DNA from 2 places in the Synechococcus sp. BS56D genome. Region 2 is predicted to be linked to the other one. Evidence: predicted binding sites of a transcription regulator. Region 2 holds the regulator's gene; the other holds the start of a gene.

Region 1 (11,553 bases), on a different contig from region 2:
ACGACCCAAACCCAGGCGGGACAGCAGATTGCGAGGGCCATCCGTACGGAACCAACCGATCACACCTTCCGGCAGTGCCGTGACCACCAAAATGAACAGTCCGCCTTGAATAAACAGCCAGCTCTGAGGCATTGCCTCGCTCACCAGGCTTTTGGCGTACATGATCGAGACGGCGCCGAGAATGGCACCGACCAACGTGCCACGTCCTCCGACGGCGACCCAGATCACCATTTCGATCGAAAAGGGCACCGCCATGTACTGCGGCGAGACGATCCCCGACTGCACAGTGAAGAGGGCACCGCCAATGCCCGCAAGGCCTCCGGCAATCGCAAACACAATCGTCTTGAACAGGGTGGGGTTAAAGCCGGTGAAGCGAAGCCGCGGCTCGTCATCACGGATCGCGATCAACACATCGCCGAAGCGACCACGCACCACCCACCGCACAAACAGCCAGGCCAAGATCACGATCACAGCGGTGATCCAAAAGAACCAACGCTGCATCTCAGGTGAACCAACCATCTGGCCGAACAGCTTGGTCACATCGGTTTTGAGACCGTTGGTGCCGTTGATCAGCTTCTGTTGGCCATTGAAAAAATTGAAAAACACCAGCAAGGCCGCCTGGGTCAGGATCGAGAAGTAGACCCCCTTGATGCGGTTGCGGAACACCATGTTGCCGAGCAGCGCAGCCAGCAATGCCGGCACCAGCCAGATGGCAATCAGCGTGAACAGAGGATTGTGGAAGGGTTCCCAGAAAAAGGGCAGCCGATCCACGCCGTAAAGGCTGAAGAACTCAGGGATGCCGTTGGGATGGCTGGCAGAGCTATTGAGCTGGAGATACATCGCCGCCGCATAGCCACCGAGAGCGAAGAAGATGCCCTGCCCGAGGCTGAGCAATCCGGTAAAGCCCCAGATCAGATCAATGCCGAGGGCCACGATCGCCAGAGAGAGGAACCGACCCAAAAGATTGAGCCGAAACACAGGAAGCACCGCTGGTGCCGCCACGACCGCAGCAACGATCAGCACCCAAAGGAGCACCAGGGGCCAACGGCGCTGTTGAAAGACTTGAATCATGACCTCAGGCCTCCACCATGCGTCCCTTCTGAGGGAAGAGACCCGCTGGACGGAACTGCAGGAACACCACGATCAGAGCGAAGACCATCACCTGAGCCATGCTCGTGGTGGCGAAGAACTTCACCGCTCCCTCCAAGGGGGCGGGCATACCGGGCCAGATCGAAAGCAGCCGCCCGGCACCGATGAGGTCGGTCAGCAAGCCGATGGAGAAGGAGGCGATCACCGTGCCCAGCAAATTGCCAACACCGCCGAGCACCACGACCATGAAGCAGCCCACGATGTAGGACGTCCCCACATTCGGACCGACTGAACCGAGCAACGACACCGCCACACCAGCGACCCCGGCCAAGCCGGAACCAATGCCAAAGGTGAGCACGTCGACGGTGTCGGTGGGGATACCCAGGCAATCACTCATCTCTCGGTTCTGGGTCACAGCACGGATACGCATGCCCCAGACGCTGCGGTTGAGAAACCAGGTCACGCCGACCACGGCCACCACCGTGATCACGATGATCACCAGACGAGGCACGGGGAAGGTCAGATCGGCGAACTCAAGACCACCACGCATCCATTTGGGCGCCGTCACATCCACGTTGCGAGAGGTGGCACGCGCGATCCGGCTGACCTGAGACGCCAATCCATTGGCAAACACCACGCCAACCAGAGCTGCAACACCCCAGCTGGCAGCACGCATCCAACGAGCTCGGGGGCCTTGCAGCAGGAGCCGAGGAAGCAACAGAGGCAATGAAAAACCAAGCACCAGGGCCAGCACCACACCGGCGGCCTGAGCCAGGGGAACGCTGCGCACGAACTGCTGCAGGATCAAGCTGACGCCCCAGGTGGCCAGCAGTGTTTCGAGGGGATTGCCATAGAGGCGGCGAATCACGGTGCGTTCCAAAAGGATGCCCACCACACCACTGGTGATGAAGGCCAGCGGAATCGCCACAAGAACGTAGGTGTCGTAAATGGGTTGAAGCGCGGGCAGCTTGAAGATCAGCTGCACCACATAGGTGGTGTAAGCCCCAAGCATGATCAGCTCGCCGTGGGCGAGGTTGATCACACCCATGAGGCCGAACACAATCGCCAATCCGAGAGCAGCCACCAGCAGCACCGAGCCAATGGCCACCCCGTTGAACAGGCTTTCAAAAAGCAGTTGCACGGAAGTTGATGAAACGAGCGATCAGACAAACCACAGAAAGAGGAGCCCCACATGGGACTCCTCCGGACAGCATTCAGACCAGAGATCAGCCTGAGTCAAGCGATCAGAGCTTGTACTTCTCGCCCTTGCTGGGATCACTCCAATCGCAGGCAAAGCCCTTCGAAGAAGGCTCAAATTGGTTCCAGGTCTGTGGATCGATCGGATTATCAGACTGCTCAACGATCTTGAACTGACCGTCAGCGGTGATCTCACCAATGCGCACAATCTGGGAGATGTGGTGGTTGGGCCGCACCTCAATTGGACCCTGAGGAGCATCAAATTTGATACCAATCAGAGCCTCACGCACCTTGTCGTCATCAAATGTGCCGGCCTTCTCAACGGCCTTCTTCCAGAGATAGACCATGTTGTAAGCCGACTCCTGAGGGTCAGCCACCACGCGGTTGTCACCGTATTTCGCCTTGAAGTCGGCCGCAAATTTCTTCGATGCTGGCGTGTCGATCGACATCATGTAGTTCCAGGCGCCGTAATGGCCTTCGAGGAACTCAGGTCCAATCGTGCTGATCTCTTCTTCAGCGATCGAATAACTCATCACGTAGTAACCATTAGCAGGCGTGATGCCGGCGTCCTGGATCTGCTTGAAGAAGGCAACATTCTGGTCGCCGTTGAGGGTGTTGATGATGACACCACCGTCAGGAAGCGCCTTTTTGATCTTGGCAATAATCGGAGCAACCTCGGTGTTACCCAGAGGCAGATAGTCCTCACCAACAACCTTGCCACCGAGCGACTTCAGCTGCTCCTTGGTAATCGTGTTGGAGGTACGTGGGAAGACGTAGTCCGAACCCACGAGGAAGAAGGGCTTCCCTGCTGCAGGGGAGTCCTTGAACATGAAGTAGGTCGCCGGCTCAGACTGCTGGTTGGGAGTGGCACCGGTATAGAAGATGTTCTTAGAACACTCCTGACCTTCGTATTGAATCGGATAGAAAAGGAAGGCATTCTTCGATTCGTAGACCGGCAACATCGCCTTGCGGCTGGCGGAGGTCCAACCACCGAAGACAACGGGCACCTTGTCTTGATCGATCAGCTTTTTCGACTTCTCAGCGAAGGTGGGCCAATCCGAGGCTCCATCTTCGACGATGTACTCAATCTTGTATCTCTTGCCGTCGACCTCAACACCACCAGCAGCATTGATCTCATCAATGGCCATTTTCTCGGTATCCACGAGGGTGGACTCAGAGATGGCCATGGTGCCGGTCAGGGAGTGAAGGATGCCCACCTTCACCGTGTCGTCGAACTGAACATTGGAGGCCTGATCACCACCGCCACAGGCCGTGACTACCACGCCCAGCGAGGTCGCCGCCAGGCTGATCAGAATGCGTTTTGACAACGGTTGAGACATGGTGTGTTGACAGCGATAACTGTTGCGCTAAGCGCCATTAGACAGTCCCAGCCAGCCGCACTCCTTCCAGTAACACTCACTACCAATCGGACAGAAGAGGCCTGATATCGGAGCAAGCGATCACGAATTTGGTAGTTGTTGCAACACAAACGCCACCACCAAATCCAGCCCCTCACCGCTGTGCAGATTGGTGAAGCACCAGGGGCGATCGCCGCGCATGCGCAGGGTGTCGCGCTCCATCACGGCCAGGTCAGCCCCCACCAGAGGCGCCAAGTCGATCTTGTTGATCACCAGCAAATCCGAACGCGTGATCCCAGGGCCGCCCTTGCGCGGGATCTTGTCGCCTGCGGCCACGTCAATCACATAGATACAGAGATCAACCAGCTCCGGACTGAAGCTGGCCGCCAGATTGTCGCCGCCGCTCTCAACCAACACCAGATCCAGATCTGGGAACTGAGCTTCCAACTCCGCCACCGCTGCCCTGTTGATGGAGCAGTCCTCCCGTATGGCCGTATGCGGACAGCCACCGGTCTCCACACCACGGATCCGTGACGGCTCTAAAGCTCCCGCGCGAGTTAAAAACTGAGCATCTTCCTGGGTGTAGATGTCATTGGTGACCACCGCCAACTGCAGTTGATCCCGCAGTCGCCGGCAAAGCGCCTCGACAAGAGCGGTTTTGCCGGACCCCACCGGCCCAGCCACACCAAGCCGCAACTTGCTCCCCATCAGCTTCGGAATAAACGGGAATACAACTCAGCATGGGACAGCTGCGCCAGCGATGCCCCCACGCCAGCTGACCACAAGGTCCGTGGATCAGCAGCGAGGAGCTCTTGGGCCTCGGCAGCGATCCGCGGCAACAGACGGTGCTGAAGCACCTGAGCCCTGGTCGGGCCCAAAGGCAGCAGGCGCACGGCCGCACTGAGCTGATTGGCGACCCAGCTGTAGAGGTAGCCCTCCACCGTGTCAGCCTCCGACACCCCCAGCGACAGTGCCGCCCAAGCCCATGCCGCCGGCCAGGCCAGGGTGAGTGGCTCTGTCAGTGGATGACCCATGTCGGCCAACAGCTGCAGTAGAGACCCCCCCATCTGACGTTGTTGAGCTCGCACCTCCGCAGCTTCACGGGTGGCCAGCAGCCAACCATCCAGATCCAGCAAACGAAGTCGGGCCGACTGATCAGCGCCGTTCACCCATCGGTCCAGGTCAGCCATCAGGGTGGCGAGGGCGGCAGCCTCCAACCGCAGGGATCCCCGCTCCAACTCGGCGATCAACCACTGCTCGAGACCAGCCTCACTCTTCAGCGCTCCGGCCTGGATCAAGACCTCCAACCCCTCCGAGTAACTGAACGCTCCCACCGGCAAAGCCGGGCTCACCAACTGGAGCAACGCCAGGGAGGTCATGGCGTTTCATGGCTGTGGGCATGGCTGTGGTGATGAGCATGGCTGTGACGATGGGCATGGCTGTGACCACCCCCATAAGCGCCTCCCTCCGGAACAAACGGACGCTCACAGGCACTCACACGCAAGCCACGGCTCCGCAACATCGCCTCCAGCACCGAATCCGCGAGCAACAACAAGTCCCCGTCGTGGAGCTCGAGCGCCACATGGCGGTTACCGAGGTGATAGGCCGCCTGCAGGAGCTCCAAGACTGAATCCGCCTGCACCCGCAGCAACGGTTCCGGCGCCGCAATCACCACCACCTCCCAGCTCCGGGAACGATCCAACAAGCGATCACCGGGCTGAAGGGCACCCTCCCGCGGCAGCTGAAGCAAGAGAGCACGTCCACAGTGGCTTCGGCGGCGACCACGGAGCACCGTGCGTTCTTCGGCCGTGAGCGGCAATTGCAGGCGGCGTTGGGGCGGAAGATCTCCAACGGCCTCACCCACTTGGCGATGCTCCAACACGATCGGTTTGTGATCGCTCGCGTTGTCACTCATCGCGTTGTCGTCCAAGGCTGCTCCGCTTTCACCCTGAGCCTGCCCAGCCGTCGGCCTTGATTTGGTGTTGATTGCTACAGGTCATCGCAGCTCGAGCGCCGAGCGTGGGGGCATGCAACGCCTCGATCCCTGGCATGGCCGCTGCGAGCTGCGGTTTGAACACCGGCAGACCGAGCACGGCGACGCAGGCACAGTTCACCAAGGGGGCTGCAGCGCCCCGTTCAAGCTTCTACGGGCTGAACAAGGCAACAACGGTCGCTGTGAGCTGCCAATCCTGCATACAGCTGGAGGACTGGTGGGTGGCGACCAACTCAGCATTGCCCTGGACCTGAAAACAAACAGCCGCTGCTTGATCACCAGCGTCGCCGCCCAGAAGGTCTACGGGTCCATCGGCCGCAGCCGCCTCTACCCCGAAGGCCAATGGGCCCGTCAACAGGTGCACTGCACACTGGCGAAAAGCAGCGATCTGGAATGGCTACCCCAGGAGCTGGTGCTTTATGCGAATGCCCTCTATGAGCAGCATCTGACGGTGCAACTACCAGCTGACGCCTCCTTTCTCAGTGCAGAAATCGTGCGGCTGGGCCGCACCGCCGCCGGAGAAACCCTCCAGCAGGGTCGCTGGCGCTCAGCCCTGAGCATCTGCCGACGCAGTGATGAACCTCATCAAGCCGATCGCTGGGAAATGGTGGACCGGTTGGACTTGGGGGGCGATGCCCTCAACGACCAGCACGGACTGAACAAACAGCCAGTGTTCGGATCGCTGGTGTGGGCTGCACCGATGCCCTTGAACGGCGATGCTCTGGCGCAACTGCTGGAGCTGGTCCGCAGCGATCGCGAAGGCCTGGAAGGCACGCTGCGCTGCAGCGCCTTGGATCAGGGCCTGGTGGCCCGTTATGCCGGTCCGTCCAGCCGCGATGCCCGCTTCTGGTTCAGCCGCATCTGGGCTCGCACCCGCGCCCTGCGCGCCTTGAGCGCTCCACAGATCCCAAGGGTCTGGCCTTTGCAGGAACAGCCTTTGCCACCGTCATCGTTCATCACGAACACTGCTTGGCCCGCGATAAGGACACACTGAGAACGACCGAGCCAGTCCATGCATCTCAGTCCCCAGGAAAAAGACAAGCTGCTGATCGTCACCGCAGCTTTACTGGCCGAACGGCGACTCCAGCGTGGCCTCAGGCTCAACCACCCCGAAGCGGTGGCTTGGCTGAGTTTCCTTGTGCTGGAGGGTGCCCGCGACGGAAAGAGCGTTGCGGAGCTGATGCAGGAAGGCAACACCTGGTTAAGCCGCGAACAAGTCATGGACGGCATTCCCGAACTGGTTCACGAGGTGCAGATCGAAGCGGTGTTTCCCGATGGCACCAAGCTCGTGACCCTGCACGACCCAATTCGCTGACCCACCACCCTGCATCTCTGCCATGGCCCCGCTGATTCCCGGTGAACTGTTGCCAGAACCCGGCGACATCGAACTCAACGCTGGCCGGCCCGTGACCACCATTCCCGTGGCCAACAGCGGCGACCGGCCCGTGCAGGTGGGTTCCCATTTCCATTTTGCGGAAGCCAACAACGCCCTGCAGTTCGACCGCGATGCCGCCCGGGGTCAGCGGCTCGATATCCCCGCTGGCACAGCCATCCGCTTCGAACCGGGTGACAGCCGAGACGTGCATCTGATCCCCTTTGCTGGTGCCCGACGGGTGATCGGCTTCAACGGCCAAATCAACGGATCCCTCGACGCCTGACCCATGCCCTATCGCATCTCCCGCCAGGCCTACGCCGAGACCTACGGCCCCACCACCGGTGACCGGGTTCGCCTCGCCGACACTGAACTGATTCTTGAGGTTGAAAAGGACTACACCGTTTATGGCGATGAGGTGAAATTCGGCGGCGGCAAGGTGATCCGCGACGGCATGGGCCAGGCCCAGACAACCCGAGCAGGTGGTGCCGTCGACACCGTGATCACCAATGCCCTGATCCTCGATTGGTGGGGGATCGTGAAAGCCGATGTGGGCCTAAAAGACGGCCGCATCGTGGGCATCGGCAAAGCCGGCAATCCCGACACCCAGGCAGGGGTCACGATCGTGGTGGGCCCCGGCACCGAAGCGATCGCCGGCGAAGGTCACATCCTCACGGCCGGTGGCATCGACACCCACATCCATTTCATCTGCCCTCAGCAGATCGAAACGGCCCTGGCCAGCGGCGTCACCACCCTGATGGGCGGTGGCACCGGCCCGGCCACCGGCACCAACGCCACCACCTGCACCCCCGGCGCTTTCCACATCAGCCGCATGCTCCAAGCCGCTGAGGGTCTACCGGTGAACATTGGCTTCTTCGGCAAGGGCAACGCCAGCACGCCCGAAGCGCTTGAAGAACAGGTGCGCGCCGGTGCTTGCGGCCTGAAACTGCATGAAGACTGGGGCACCACACCCGCCAGCATCGACGCCTGCCTGTCGGTAGCCGACCGCATGGATGTGCAGGTGTGCATCCACACCGACACCCTCAACGAAGCAGGCTTCGTGGAAGACACGATCGCCGCCATCAAGGGCCGCACGATCCACACCTTCCACACCGAGGGTGCCGGTGGGGGTCACGCCCCAGACATCATCAAGATCTGCGGAGAAGCCAACGTGCTGCCCAGCAGCACCAACCCCACCCGGCCTTACACCCGCAACACCCTCGAGGAACACCTCGACATGCTGATGGTGTGCCACCACCTCGATCCCAGGATCCCGGAAGACGTGGCCTTTGCCGAATCGCGGATTCGCCGCGAAACGATCGCCGCCGAAGACATCCTTCACGACCTGGGCGCCTTTTCGATCATCGCCAGCGATTCCCAGGCCATGGGCCGTGTGGGCGAAGTGATCACCCGCACCTTCCAGACAGCCCACAAAATGAAGGTGCAACGGGGTGCCCTGCCGGAAGACTCAAGCCGCAACGACAACCACCGGCTGAAGCGCTACATCGCCAAGGTGACGATCAACCCGGCGTTGGCCCACGGCATCAGCACCGAAGTGGGCTCGATTGAAACCGGCAAGCTCGCCGATCTCGTGCTGTGGAAGCCGGGCTTCTTCGGCATTCGGCCCGAACTGGTCCTCAAGGGCGGCTCGATCGTGTGGGCCCAGATGGGAGATGCCAACGCCTCGATTCCCACCCCTGGCCCGGTGCATGGTCGGCCGATGTTCGCTGCGTTCGGCAAAGCCTTGGCGCCCAGTTGTCTCACCTTCGTGAGTAGCGCAGCCATGGACGCCGACATCCAACGTCAGCTGGGACTGGAGCGCACCTGCATGGCCGTCCAAGGCACCCGCAGCGTGGGTAAAAGCGCCCTCAAACTCAACGCCGCCCTGCCGAACATCAGCGTGGATCCACAGACCTACGAAGTGTTCGCCGACGGTGAGCTGCTGACCTGCGAGCCTGCCGAAGTGCTGCCCCTGGCCCAGCGCTACCTGTTGCTCTAGGGCTGGTGGTCTAAGGGAACTGCTTGAGGCCAGGATCAACCTGATTGAGCTGTTCACGACTGAAACGAGGCGTGATCAGCAGGCGCAGGGGATCGCTACCACTAAACACTCCGGATCTGGCCGTCGGTGCTGCCAGCGGCGGCGCGGATGGGGTGTTGCTCAGGTGCTCATCGAAGAAAGCGCGGGCCATCCCCTTCAATTCCTCTCGCGCCAGAGGCTGATCCGGACCGATCACAACAGCGGGCAACGCAGACGTGCCATCAAGGAACGAGAGATGGGTGCCGTTGTGTTGAAGAGCCAACAGGGAACCAGGCTGCTGAATCGACGTGAAGGGGATCAGCTGCTGAGAGACGGGCGGCGCAAAGATATCGCCCGTACCGGAAACAAACAGAATCGGCGCAGCAATCGCCTTCAGCGACGTGGGGCTGAAGATCGGATTGGTCACCGGATTCACCGCCACCGCTGCCTTCACGCGCGGATCTCGAAAACTCTTGCGTTGCACCACCTGGCCGGGGGCGACACATTGCCAGACCACCGCAGGATTAAGCACCACCTTGTCGGGATCGTTCAGCTCATCGCAGCCCTTAAGGAGATAGGGCCAATCGAGCTCAGCACCAGCCAGGGCCGTCACGGTGTAACCGCCGAGCGACTGACCAAGCACGCCCACAGCGGCGGTATTCACCTTGGTTCCCCAACGCTGCTGCATCTGGTCGATCAGGTCACTGACGCTGAGCGGTTGGCCATACCAGGCATTCGCAGGCGGAATCGCACCGGTGCCCTGAATCGCCGCCTTGATCGTGTTGGCGCTGGTGAAAGGGAAATTCAGCGATGCCACGGCATAGCCATGGCTCGCCAGCTGCTGGCCCACATATAAGAGGGCATTCATATCGGTGTTCAGGCCAGGAGCAATCAGCACCAGCCGTGCCGGGCTGGCGCTCGTGGCACTGTTGGGGATGTAGGCGATGGCGCTAATCGTGTCGCCGAAGCGTCCCTGAAATTGAAACGGGGTCTGGGTGAAAGCCACCGCCCCCTTGTCGGCCAACGTCACCAGATCAGGACCCTGGGCCGGTTCCCCCTGAATGGAGGCAATGCGAGGAAACAGCTTGTTCTGAAGGTTGAACTGCTGGGTGAGCGATTGAGCCAGGGAGAGCACCGCACCCACATTCACCGGCAGGGTTCGGGTCGGATAGGCCTGGAGCACATCAATCAGGCGCAGCTCACCAGATTGGGCAGCTCCAAGAATCAAAGCGGAAGACAGAGCCGGCTCGGCGATCTCAGGAGGCTGGGCGAGCACCTTCACCAGTTGCTGCAAAGAGCGTTTGCCAAGTGGAGTGCTGAGGAAATTGGACGCCATCACATCCGTGACGGGCACGCTTTGATTCAGCAGATTGCGCAACGACTGCTGCTGCTGTGGTTTCAGCAGGTTGAAGTAACTCTGTAGATCCGGATTGACGCGACCTGTTTCGGTGAAGGTCACCAGCGATGGCACCGAGACATCGCGGGACAATTCACCGAACTGAAAGCGAACGCGCTCGGCTGCGACTGCTGGCAATCCCAGGGGCACAAGACCAGCCAGCAAGGAAAGCATCGTCAGTCCATAGCGACGCATGAGCAACTCCATTCCGCTGGTGCACCCTCTCCGAATCAGGGCAGATTGACAAGTACAGACGCTCCCCAAATCCAGGATTCCAATTCGGTAACGACCGCCACCCGCGATGGCACCACTGAAGCCTTGGATGGGTCCAGCCATTCCACGGCGCATGTTCACCGATTACAAACCCAGCCGCGGCTACGACGAATATTTCTGCAGCGAGCAAGCGGAACCGCGCACCCCCCTGCTGCCGCTGCTGTCATCCCTCGGGCGCATCGGCCTTGATGAACTGAATCGCTCACACGCCTCCGCCAGTAATCTGCTCCGCCGCCTTGGTGCAACATTTCGCCTGAATGATTCAGGCCAGCTCGGTGGTGAGCGGATCCTTCCCTTTGATCCATTACCTCGCTTGATCAGTCGTTCCGACTGGAACAGCTTGGAACGAGGGCTTTTTCAACGCCTTGAAGCAATTGACTGCTTTCTTGCCGATGTCTATGGAGAGCAGCGGATTCTCAACGACGGTGTGATCCCCCGGGAGGATGTGGAGAGCTCCCAGGGCTGGCGTCCTCAGATGCAAGGCATGACAGTGCCGCTGGGGCGCTGGTGCCACATCTCAGGTCTCGATCTAATCCGGGACGGACGGGGCACTTGGCATGTGCTTGAGGACAATCTGCGTTGTCCATCAGGCGTGGCCTATTTCCTGGAAAACAGGCGGGTCATGAAACGGCTGTTTCCCAGCCTGTTCGAGGGCCGCACGGTGCAGCCCATCGACGACTACCCCTCCCATCTGCTGCGCACGCTGAAGGAACTCGCCCCCTGGACAGACACGCCCCGAGTCGTGCTGCTGACTCCAGGGGTGTTCAACAGCGCCTACTTCGAACACAGCTATCTCGCCCAGCAAATGGGTATTGCCCTGGTGGAGGGACGAGACCTGGTCTGTGAGGACGGTCGGGT
Region 2 (11,553 bases):
CAGGACGCCGTACACGTCTTCCAGCTCGCCCTCCCCCTGGATCAGGCTGAAGCGAAGCGTGCTGGCCTGGAAATACTGCGCACCCTTGCGATAACGAACGCTGCCACGGGCGAACAGTGTGTTGAAGTTGCTGTCGAACTCGATGCGGTCAGCCTGCAGGACCCCGCCGTTGAGGACCGCCCGTACGTTGCCCTCGGCGATGAATAGGTTTCTGCGCGAGTCGTAGCTCTGTTGATCAGCCTTGAGCTTGATCTCCAGCGGTGGACGGGGCTGTTGCTCCGAGTCTTTTGTGCTGCCGGCAGACTTGCTTTCAGCAGGCGCAGGCGTCTCTGCCGCCGCTGGCGAGATCGGGCTGATCAGGGAGCCCAGGAGCACAAGCGAGTAGAAGCGCCTGGCCAGCAGGTCGGAATGACCGGATGTGACGTTGCGAGCCGGCAAGCGCTGCTGCTGCTGTGGCCGCTGATCTTGCCACGCGCAGCAGGCTCAACTCTGCAGATGTTGTCCAGTGTCTGGCGTGACTGAACGCGCGGTCAGCCGCCTCTGGATTCAGTCTTCGAGGTCCTTGCGGCTGGGGGTGCGGCTGGGATCGCTCGCCAGGAAGCCGAACACGAAGATCCCGAGGAAGAAGAAGACGACCGAGTAAACGGAGATCTTGAGGGCAAGCATGGAGACCGACCGGCGTCTGGGACAGCGCCATCATCCTATGGGGCAATGTTTGGTGATCACGATGCAAACCCAGCTCCAGGCCCGGCGATTGGGGTGGATTGAAACGTTTCGAAGCCGCTCGCGTCTGGATCTGATCGGTCACTGGCTGCGCAGCGACGCCCCAGAACGGGGACCTGCTCTGGAGGATCCATGGGGGCGTGAGCACCGTCCCGACTGGGTGCAGCGGGGGTTGCTCGTCTGGCCGAGAGGTGGAGTTTGGAGGCGACTGCGACAGGAGATCCGCTGCCCGCCTGCCTGGCGGAATTGCACGGGAGCCCAGGCGCGTCTGGTCTTGAGCTGGTGGGCTGATGCCGTGCGCATCTGGGTGGACGGTCAGCTCGTCCATGAGGGCGACCTCTTCGATACCCGCTGTCGCTGGTCGATGCCCTCGGTCTGGTTGAGCGGCAGGCCGATCGTTCTGGAGCTGGAACTGCGCAGCCCTCTCCACGACGACGGTGCCCTGATCAGCAGTGCCATCGTTCTTGAGCCAGAGACGCCGTCCGCAGCCGATGGGGCGGAATGGCTGTTGCTGCCTCAGGCCCTGGATTTAGCGCTCGCGGTCTCTCCGGCAGGGCCTGAGGAAGAGGCCGAGACAGGGTTGCCGGAGTCATGTCTGGATCTGGATCCTCTGCAGGACGCCGCGGCTGAGGCGGTGGCGGATGCGTTGAGGCGGCTCGCTCCTGCCGCCGGCCAGGTGCACTGGTTTGGTCATGCCCATCTTGATCTGGCCTGGCTCTGGCCGGTGGCCGACACCTGGGAGGCCGCAGAGCGCACCTTCCGCTCCGCTCTTGCCTTGATGGAGCGATTCCCTGATCTGCATTTCGCCCACTCCACCCCTGCCCTCTATGCATGGCTTGAACGCTTTCGTCCGGCTTTATTCGCCAGGATCCAAGCCGCCAGTTCGGCTGGCCGCTGGGAACCGATCAATGGCCCCTGGGTCGAGACCGACTGCGTGCTGATTGGCACGGCGTCGCTGCGCCGCCAATTCGCATTGGGCCAGGCCTACAGCCATCGAGCGTTCCCCGATTGGCGCCATGAGCTGGCCTGGCTTCCCGACAGTTTCGGCTTTGCTGCCGGCCTGCCGGCGATTGCGGCCATGGAGGGGGTGCGGTGGTTCTGTACGCACAAACTGGCCTGGAATGCCTCTAACCCCTTCCCCCATCGCCTGTTTCGCTGGCGAAGCAGGGGTGCGGCTGAGGTGCTGGCGTTGATGTTGCCGCCGATCGGCACCGATGGGGACCCTGGGGCCATTCAGGCGGAACAGCGTGCCTTCGAAGCGGCCACAGCGTTAGACCAGGCCCTCTGGATTCCAGGGGTGGGTGACCACGGTGGCGGTCCCACCGCTGAAATGCTCGAGCAGTTGCAGCTTTGGGAGGGGCATCCCCAGGTCTCGGTCCGGCGGCCAGGCAGTCTCCGTGACTACCTGCAGGGGTTGGAGGCTCACATCGAGAGCCTGCCGGTCTGGCGGGATGAGTTGTATCTGGAACTTCACCGGGGCTGCCCCACCAGCCGTCCGGATCAGAAGCGCCACAACCGCAGCCTGGAGCGGCTGCTCAGAGAGGCGGATCTGGTGGCTGCATTGCTGAGCGCAGGGTTAAGTGCTCGAGCTGGTGCCGGTGCCCCCGCTGCTACTGACTGGCGACCGCTTCTGTTTCAGCAATTTCACGACATCCTTCCTGGAACGTCGATTCCGGAGGTGTTTGAGCAGGCTGAACCCGTCTGGCGGGCTTCGCGGCGGCAGGCCCTGCGCCAGCGCAATCAGGGATTACGCGACTTGCTCGGGCTTGCTTCGGGAGAGAACCGCTGGTGCTGGGTTGGTTTGCAGCCGCTGGCGTGCTGGTCACCCCTGCTGCGCCTGCCCCGGGGGCACTGGACCCATGCCGGTCAGGCGTTGGCTGTTCAGGATGCGCCCACCGGTGGCAGCTGGGTGCAGCTGCCCTGCCAGGAGGGGGTCGCGGCGGTTGCGCTCGAGCACGTGCCGTTCCAACAGGCTGCTGTCTTCACACAACCGCCAGTGCGGGGCGCTGTGCAAGTGACCACCCTCCCAGGGGGTGGCTGGCGGATCGGCAACGGCTTGGTCTCCGCCGAGATCGATGCCTCTGGACTTCGTCAGCTCAGGGATGCTGCTGGAGCTCCGCAGCTGTCCGCCCCGCTGGAGTTCCGCCGTTTTGGTGATCACGGCGAGTTTTGGGATGCCTGGGATCTGGCTGCTGACTACCGGGAGCACCCCCTGCCTCTCGAAGGGCCGCTTGATGCGCCTCAACTCGTCGAATCGGGGCCGCTGCTGGCCCGTTGCCTGTGGCGCTGTAACGCCGGTGCGAGTCGGATCCGAGTGGATCTGCAGCTCCGTGCCGATCACCCTTGGATTGAGATCACATGCAGCATTGACTGGTGTCAGACCCATGAGCTGCTGCGCCTGGAGCTTCCCCTGGCCACCGAAGCCGTGCGCTGGGCTGCGGACACCAGCGGCGGGGTTCTTGAACGGCCGGCTTTGGCTCAGACCGCCAGGGAGCAGGCCCGTTGGGAGGTGCCGGTGATCTCCTGGCTAGCTAGCCAGGCGGCAGCTCCAGCAGGGGGGCTCGCGGTGTTGCTGGATGGTCCGCAGGGGGTGGACCTGGTGCCGGATCGGCTTGGCGTTTCCCTGCTGCGCGGCCCTACCTGGCCGGATCCCTCGGCGGATCAGGGCTGGCATCGCCAACGGCTTGCGCTCATGCCGGTTCCGGAGGGCTGGGAGCGAGGCGCCGTTCCCCAGGCGGCCCTCGCCTTTCGTGAAACCGGTTGGTGGGGCAAAGCGACTACAGCAGGAGACCAACGTCTGTTGCCGGGCCTTCCGCCGGGGTTGGTGCCGATTGCCCTCACCAGCGAAGCCCCAGAGGGTTCTGTGCGTCTTCAGGTCCACAACCCCGGTGGTCGCCGCCAGCAGTGGAAGCTGCCGCAAGACGCCGGCTGGAGTGTTCGATCCTGTGGTGCCAGCGATGGAGATGGCGAATGGGGTGAAGCCATCTCAGTCAGGCCGGGAGCGCTTGTGGATCTTGAGCTCCGCCGTTCCGACCCCTGAGCGGGCTTCAGTCGTCGTGATCGTCGAAGGGATCGTCCAGCTGCTTTGAGGGAGGTCCAAAGGCTGTGTAGACGCCGAACCCGGTCAGCCCGAGCAATACGGCCAGCACGGCGATCGCCACGGAAAGGGCCGGGGAGGAGGTTTCCATCACATCTCTCGACAGGTTCGGCCCGATCAGGACCGTGGCCCCTACAGTATCGAGACTGAACCTCACCCGAGACCAAGCCCGCCATGGCTCAACGCACTCGTCTGGGAGATCTCCTCCGTCCCCTCAACTCTGAGTACGGCAAGGTGGTGCCCGGCTGGGGAACCACTCCTGTGATGGGCGTGTTCATGGCCCTGTTCCTGGTCTTCCTGCTGGTGATCCTGCAGCTGTACAACAAGTCCCTGATCCTCGAGGGCATCAACGTCAACTGGAACGGCCTCGGCTGAGGAAAGCCCATGAATGTCTTCGGCATCGGCCTTCCTGAGATGGCCGTCATTGGTGCTGTGGCCCTGCTTGTGTTTGGGCCCAAGCGCCTGCCGGAGCTGGGGCGGACCCTGGGGAAAACCTTGAAGGGTTTTCAGTCTGCTTCCAAGGAATTCGAGCGCGAGATCAACAAGGCGATGGCTGAGCCAGAGCTGCCTGAAGCTGGCCTGCCTGAACCTGGGGAAGTGAACGATGTGAAGGCGATCCCTAGCACCGCCTCAGTGGATAGCGCCTCTGCTGACAGCGCCTCTCCCGACATCAAGGCCTCCAATCCTGAGCTCTGATGGATCGGGGCCAATTGCGCCTCGTCGTCGGTCTCGGAAACCCCGGAGATCGCTACGCGGGCACGCGTCACAATGTTGGCTTCATGGCCCTCGAGGCCATGACTCGCCGCGAAGGCACTCGCTTCCGTTCCATGCCCAAGTTGCATGGGGAGCTGGCTGAGCTTGGCCTTGGGGCCGAGCGTCTGCGCCTGCTGATGCCGCAGACCTTCATGAACGACAGCGGTCGGGCGATCCGTGCCGCCCTCGATTGGTTCGATCTAGACGTGAACCAGTTGCTGGTGGTCGTCGACGACATGGATCTGCCTTTGGGAAGACTGCGGCTGCGGGCCAAGGGCAGTGCTGGTGGTCATAACGGGCTGCGCAGCACGATTCAGCATCTGGGCACCCAGGATTTCGCCCGCTTGAAGATCGGCATCGGTGCCCCTGGTCGTACCCCCGAGGAGCGGCGCGCCCGCACGGTGTCGCATGTGTTGGGCAGCTTCAGCAAAGAAGAACAGCCGCTCCTGGAGACCGTTCTTGATGCGGTGCTCAAGGGGCTCGATTTGATCCAGCGTCAGGGCCTGGAGCGGGCTGGTAATCAGCTCAATGGTCTCCAGCTCGCGGAGACGGACGCATGAGTCCGCTGCCTGTGACAACGGCCCATCTCAGGGTGTTGCGTCAGAGCTTTCAGGACCAATGTTTGGAGGGGGAGGTGCAAGCTGGCGGATTTGCTTGGCAGTTCTGCTGGGCCTTTGATCGCGGCGAGCTGACGGTGGAGCCATCCCTCGGCAGGGCCTTGATCCAGGACGCCCTCCAGCGATTTCTGGTCAAGGCTGACTATCACCTCGAGCCTGGCGGCGATTACACCTTCACCGTTCGGGCGCGATTTTGAATCGGTGGAGGGCAGGCCCATTCCAGGGGCCGGCCAAGGTGGTCTTCGAGCAACACCAGAGCAGCAATGGCATCCAGCTCCACAGGAGGCAGGTCGAGCCCGCGAGGCAGCAAGCGTCTCCAGCCTTGCGGTGGCCATAGCTGCCAATAACGCTCTCTCGCTCGCAGGGTGGTGCCCCGCTCGTCCATGAGCTCAGGCTCCAGCTGAAGTTGCTCCTGCAAACGTTCACGCCAGAGGCTGCTGCCGGTGCCATTGCCAAGAAGGACCTGATCGATCGGACTGCTGCTGCTCCAGTGCTGGATCTGATCGAGCACTGTGTCGATGGGATACACGCCTGATGCAATCACCTGGTGGCGTTCCTTGTCGCAGAGCACCAGGCCGCATTTGCTGCGGCCAGGGTCGATGGCCAGGAGCCGTGCCATTTAGGTGGGGCCTGAGACCTGGCCTGGGCGCACCCCATTGATGGGGCGCAGCTCCACGACGATCGGGTCTGCGGTGTCGCTGCTGCGCAGGGCCACGACCTCAAGCTCAACGCGGGATGGTGCTCGGCTCAGGAGCTGTTTGCCAAGGCTGTTCAGGGCTGTCGCGTCAAACTGAAGTCCCTGACTGAGGGATCCCCGGCGCTGGACCTCCGCCAGGGCGGAGGCGAGCAGGAGGTTGAGCCGATTGCGTACGGCTTCCCCGTCAGTTTCCTGGCGTTCGAGGGAGGTGCGGGCCAGCACGTCGCCGGTTTTCACGATGCGGGTGTTCGGACGAGCTTCTGGGAAGGCGTACACCACCTTTTCGCCCAGAAGAACATTCGCTGCCGAGCGCACATTCACCACCCAGGTGCCCGGTTGGCGGATGGTTTTTTCAAGTCGTTCGATGTCGCTGCGAGGCACCAGCAGGATCTGTCGATCGGGTTTTACCCCTGGGAGGACCTGCTGGTAGGCCTGCAGGTTCGCTTCCCGCAGCAGCTGATCAATTACCTGTTTCGCCTGTCTGGGGTTGTCGAGCCGCAGGGTGGCGGTGGCCAGGGGCTGGCCGCTGCTCAGCACCACGTTCCCCTGCCGCAGTGCGAGCACGTTTTTCTCGAGTTGGCGCAGCTCCGCTTCACCGTTGCTGATGCGCTGCCGCACGCTGGCCAGCTCCGCTTCGGTGCGTCGGATTTCCGCATCCCGAGCCTGCACGTCGCGACTGAGGCGAGTCCGTTCTGCTTCCAGACGTTCCCGCTGCTTGTTGAGGGGAACCAAGGCTTGGCGCAAGGTCTCTGCCTTTGCCTTCGCTTCCGCAAGATCCCGTCGGGTCCGTTCCCGTTGCTCCTGGGCTTGCGCCAGTTCTCGGGTTGCTTCCTTCTGGGCTCTGCGGCTGCTCTCAAGGGCCGTGCGGCTGTCATTCAGCCGCTTCTGCAAGGCATCCAGTTCAAAGAGGCCCACGCGCAGCTGGCGGCTCACCAGCAGCATCAGCCCAAGGGACAGCGCTGAGATCAGGCTCCCTGTGAGCACCGTGATCAGCACGGCGGTGCGGCGGGGGCGCATGCCCAGCAGGCTGAGACGGGCCTTCCCGACCTTGGAGCCGAGTCGATCGCCCAGGGTGGCGAGCACGCCACCGAGCACAAGCAGGGAGAGGATCAGCAGCCAGCCGGTCACGAATTCAAGGGCGAGGGAAGGCGAGCTGAGGCCGTCCGGGCTCCATCTTCTCCCGTGACCCGCTCAGCTGAAGCGTTTCGCCAGGGCGATTGGATCGAGCACCGTGATTTTCTTGCGGTCGATCTCCACCAGACCAGAGTTGCGCAGATCCCCGAGCAGGCGCGTAATCGTGACCCGGGTGGAGCCGATGGCCTCGGCGATCGACTGGTGCGAGAGGCGCAGGTCAATGGTGATTCCCTTATCGCCAGGCACTCCGAAGTCACGGCAGAGCACCAAAAGAAAACTCACCAGGCGGGACGACATGTCGCGATGGGTGAGGGTTTCGATCATGGTCTCGGTTTGCAGGATCCGGCTCGAGAGACCCTGCAGCAGCAGCAGGCCAACACCGGTATCGGCTTCAATCGCCTGGCGCACCGAGGCAGCTGGTGCCGTGACCATCTCCACGCGGGTGAAGGCCACGGAGTGATAGAAGCGATCGGAGCGATGGCCGGTCAACAGGGACAGCACGCCGAACAAGCTGTTTTCCCTGAGCAGAGCCACGGTGATTTCCTCCCCGGACTCGTAGACCCTGGAGAGGCGAACCGCCCCGCGCCTGATCAGATAAACCCGTTCAGCGGGATCTCCGGGGAAGAAAATCGTCTTGCCGCGTTCCACCAGCTCCGTGCTCGCGCCCTCGAGATCTCGGATCACTTCCAGCAGCGTGCGTGCGTTGGCTGCAGGAGCGTTCGCCAGGGTGACTCCCGCTCCGGCACTGGCCGTTACGGAGGCGGTCTGCGGTGAATATCGGCTGAAGCCGCGTGTGGCTCCGACCATGGCGACTTTGCAGTTGGCAGGACGCTACGGATGGTCCTGGCTCCACCTTGTAGCAACCCACACGAAATTCAGCGTTGATGCAGGGCGCTGCGTTGGTGCTGCATCAACTCCGTCAGGCCTGGTTCGGCAAGGTCCAGGAGGCCGTTGAGGGCGCTGCGACTGAACGGAGCTCCCTCCGCTGTGCCCTGCAGCTCCAGCAGACGCCCTTCGCCGTCCATCACCACATTCAGGTCCACGTCGGCCCGGCTGTCCTCGCTGTAGTCCAAGTCGAGCAGGGGGGTTCCCTGCACTAAACCCACGGAGACGGCCGCCACCTGCTGGCGGACCGGTTGACGCGTGATGACCCCGTTCGTCAGGAGTTGGTTGCAGGCGTGCTGAAGCGCAATCCAGGCGCCGGTGATCGAGGCCGTGCGCGTGCCTGCATCGGCCTGGATCACATCGCAATCGATCAGCAACGTGTTTTCACCCAGAGCTTCCATGTCGAGGCAGGCCCTGAGGCTGCGGCCGATCAGGCGCTGGATCTCCTGAGTGCGACCCGAAAGTTTGAGCAGCTCCCGGTTCTGGCGTTCGGGAGTGGAGCCAGGAAGCAGCCTGTATTCAGCACTAAGCCAGCCCTTGCCTTCCCCCTGACGCCAGCGCGGGACACCTTGTTCATGGCTGACGCTGCAGAGCACGGCGGTGCGGCCCGTGCGCACGATCAGGGAGCTGATGGCAAAGCCCATTGGATCCCACTCGATCGCGAAGGGGCGCAGCGCGGCGGCATGGCGACCGTCGTGACGGAGTGGGGGCTGGTGGCTGGTCATCAACCGCAGAAGCGCTGCAATTGAGCCTGACAGGGCGGCTGTCACCAGCAGGCGGGGCGCTCAAACACCATCAGTGGTGTATCAGGGGCTTGTGAGCTGCGTCTCCGGCGCTAGATTTTGCTTCTGCCGGCATGCCGGCCGTGTGAGGAATCAATGACCGCCAGCCTGAGCTCCAGTCATCGCCCTGCCGATCCGCGCACTGCGGATCACCGGGCACTGGAGCGAGCGGGTCTACGGCCTTTGCCCCCTGTGCCGCCCCGGGCACCCCTCCATCTGGTGGCTGCCGAGGGTCAGCTGCAGGTGCATACCGCCCCCTACCGCGGCAGTTTTTCCAATGTGCTCAGCCAAGCGTTGCGTGCTGCCGGTCTGGGCAGCCGTGTGCTGATTGTGCAGTTCCTGAAGGGAGGGGTCGACCAAGGCCCGGAGCGGCGTCTGACGCTCTGCGGTCGGCTCGGCTGGTTAAGGCCTGCTGTCTCCACTTGCCTCGATGGGCCTGCCGTTGACCAGGGTCAGGCTGTGCAGGAGGCGGTGGAGCAGGTCTGGCAGGTCTGCCGACGTGAGCTACTGGCTGGCGAGCTCGATCAGCTGGTGCTTGATGAGCTGGGGCTGGCCATTGCCCTGGGCTACCTCAGCGAGGAGGAGGTGCGTGCGACTCTGGAGCGCCGCCCCGGCTCGGTGGACGTGATTGTCACCGGACCCTCCATCCCCGAGTTCTTGATGGGGCTTGCCGATCAGGTCACTGAACTGCGTCGAGGCTTCTGATGCTCAAGAACGATCGCTGGATTACTGAACAAGCTCAGGCCGGCATGCTTGAGCCCTTCCAGGCGGGGCTGGTCCGTCATCTAGAGCCGGATCAAAAGCAGCGCCCGGTGCTCAGTTTCGGTTGTTCGTCCTATGGCTACGACCTGCGCCTGTCACCTCAGGAGTTCCTGATCTTCAAGCACGTGCCGGGCACGGTGATGAATCCCAAGCGGTTCAATCCGGCCAATCTGGAGCCCACAGAGCTTCATCACGATGAGGATGGTGATTACTTCATCCTCCCGGCCCATTCCTACGGGCTTGGTGTGGCCCTCGAAAAGATGAAGGTGCCCGCGAACATCACGGTGATTTGTCTTGGCAAGAGCACCTATGCGCGCCTGGGAATCATCGTGAACACCACCCCGGCGGAAGCGAGCTGGGAGGGACATCTCACCCTGGAATTCAGCAACAGTTCCGGTGCTGATTGCCGCATCTATGCCAATGAGGGCATCTGTCAGCTTCTCTTCTTTGAAGGTGATCCCTGCGACACCACCTACAGCGACCGCCAAGGCAAATACCAGCATCAACCGGAACGGGTGACGCTGGCGAAGGTGTGATCAGGGATCAACCTGATCAGGGCGCCAGCCTGGCTTTATGGAGGCGACTCTTTTCGTACCAGGCTGCGAATTCAGGGGCCCATTCCTGCAGGTGCGGCCACATCAGGTCGCACAGTTCGCGGATCTCCTGCTGAGCATCGAGCTTGGCGCGGAGGTCCATGAAGTGCAGGAAAGCTCGCAGGCTGAAGCTCACCACGAAGTGCTGGCGGTAATCAAAGGGCAGGATCCCGCGCGCGTGTTCTTCCGCGAAGCCTGCCTGGAGAAGATCCCGATAGCGGGCAGCAGCCTGCTGGCAAAGCTCCAGATCCTGGCGGCGCAGATCTTCGCTGTAGTGATACTTCTTGCCTTGACGATCGCTGTAATCCCCCACCGGCCGGAGGTAAAACACCTCCTCGAGGGGGAGCTCGCCGTTGGCGGCTTTACAGATGCGATCGCCGGTGTAGCGCATCGACTGCACGTCGAAGCTCACACCCACCCGGTGGGTGCGGGCCTGTTGCATCACCGAGTGGGGGAACCAGCCCACGTTGAGCACGATCTGGGCATGTTCGAGCGGTCCGTAATGGCCTCGCTCACCCGCCAAGAGCCGTTTGACGCAGATTTCTCCGGCCCGCGTTTCATCCGGCCATTGCTCCCGATCAGCGGCTACGAAGCCTTCGCTGTAGTCCTGGTGCATGCCGGCATACACACACTGCTGAGGGTTGGGTGTCGCGGCAATCAGGTCGACCCGGAAGCGGGGATCCATGGCGGGCGTCAGGTCGGAGTGAACGGTTGTGGGCTGATCATGGCCGGTTCGCGCCTGGATGGCCGCCCTTCATGAAGGCTCAGCCCTCAGGAATGGCTGCGCGGACCGGGGCTGCTGACCAGGGAGCTGGCTGTCGTTTCGCTGGCGGTGAGTGCCGAGAGGCTGCCGATGCCGGCCAGCTGTGGGAGCTTCGTGTTGTCGATCAGAGCGTTGCTGATGGCCTCCAACTGGGCAGCGCTACGCACCCCCAGAGAGCGGCCCCGCAGGCTCCCGTCAGCGGCGAACAGATTCAGTTGAGGGATGCCATTGACCTCGTAGCGATCGATGAGGTCTTGCCAGCGAGGGTTCTCGATGTTGACCAGCACCACGTTCATGCGGCCATTGGTGCGGCGTTCGGTCTCCAGCATCGCTGGAGCCATTTCCCGACAGGCTTCACACCAATCGGCGTAGAACTCGAGCATCGTTGGCTTCTGATTGCTGAGCGCTTGCTCGGGGGTCAGAGAACGTCGCGCCAGCTGATCCATCGGCGACTCCACGCTCAGGCCATTGCGAAGCAGAAACAGGATCAGCGCCAGTGCGATGGCACCGATCACAAGCAGGGCCTTCTGGCCGACGGAGAGGCTGGCGGATGGTGCGCTGCCGGTCATGCCTCGAGCGATGGACGCTTCGCCACTCTGGCAGGACTCCCGCGTCAACGTTGCTAGTTTGAGCGCGGCTTTCTGGCTGTTGCGGCGCTCTGCCGGATGACCCGAGTCCTGATGTTCTCCTGATGGCTCTGCTGCGTTTCCTGGCCCTGCCGTTCCGCGCGCCGCTGTTGCTGGTGTT

Evidence for each region. The regulator NtcA, encoded in region 2, controls nitrogen genes in cyanobacteria. The targets are predictions, from matches to a motif close to GTANCNNNNGNTAC.
Region 1: a site for NtcA is predicted at 5,624-5,637, ahead of CWE17_RS03960 (urease accessory protein UreD). Genes of this name have one in related genera too.

Annotation. Positions count from the first base shown of each region.
Region 1 covers NZ_PHQU01000002.1:252,550-264,102, forward strand. The annotation lists gene urtC (urea ABC transporter permease subunit UrtC) at 1-1,071, opposite strand, end outside; gene CWE17_RS03935 (branched-chain amino acid ABC transporter permease) at 1,076-2,230, opposite strand; gene urtA (urea ABC transporter substrate-binding protein) at 2,334-3,626, opposite strand; gene ureG (urease accessory protein UreG) at 3,747-4,352, opposite strand; gene CWE17_RS03950 (urease accessory protein UreF) at 4,352-5,023, opposite strand; gene ureE (urease accessory protein UreE) at 5,020-5,559, opposite strand; gene CWE17_RS03960 (urease accessory protein UreD) at 5,672-6,631, shown strand; gene CWE17_RS03965 (urease subunit gamma) at 6,650-6,952, shown strand; gene CWE17_RS03970 (urease subunit beta) at 6,975-7,295, shown strand; gene ureC (urease subunit alpha) at 7,299-9,008, shown strand; gene CWE17_RS03980 (alpha/beta hydrolase) at 9,019-10,629, opposite strand; gene CWE17_RS03985 (circularly permuted type 2 ATP-grasp protein) at 10,769-11,553, shown strand, end outside.
Region 2 covers NZ_PHQU01000004.1:222,411-233,963, forward strand. The annotation lists gene CWE17_RS07595 (DUF3769 domain-containing protein) at 1-375, opposite strand, end outside; gene CWE17_RS07600 (photosystem II reaction center protein I) at 547-666, opposite strand; gene CWE17_RS07605 (glycoside hydrolase family 38 C-terminal domain-containing protein) at 728-3,763, shown strand; gene psbN (photosystem II reaction center protein PsbN) at 3,771-3,911, opposite strand; gene psbH (photosystem II reaction center phosphoprotein PsbH) at 3,995-4,195, shown strand; gene CWE17_RS07620 (TatA/E family twin arginine-targeting protein translocase) at 4,205-4,516, shown strand; gene pth (aminoacyl-tRNA hydrolase) at 4,516-5,133, shown strand; gene CWE17_RS07630 (DUF3146 family protein) at 5,130-5,387, shown strand; gene CWE17_RS07635 (pre-16S rRNA-processing nuclease YqgF) at 5,357-5,809, opposite strand; gene CWE17_RS07640 (DUF3084 domain-containing protein) at 5,810-7,015, opposite strand; gene ntcA (global nitrogen regulator NtcA) at 7,079-7,828, opposite strand; gene rph (ribonuclease PH) at 7,897-8,631, opposite strand; gene CWE17_RS07655 (cob(I)yrinic acid a,c-diamide adenosyltransferase) at 8,785-9,393, shown strand; gene dcd (dCTP deaminase) at 9,393-9,986, shown strand; gene thyX (FAD-dependent thymidylate synthase) at 10,003-10,728, opposite strand; gene CWE17_RS07670 (thioredoxin domain-containing protein) at 10,815-11,375, opposite strand; gene CWE17_RS07675 (hypothetical protein) at 11,498-11,553, shown strand, end outside.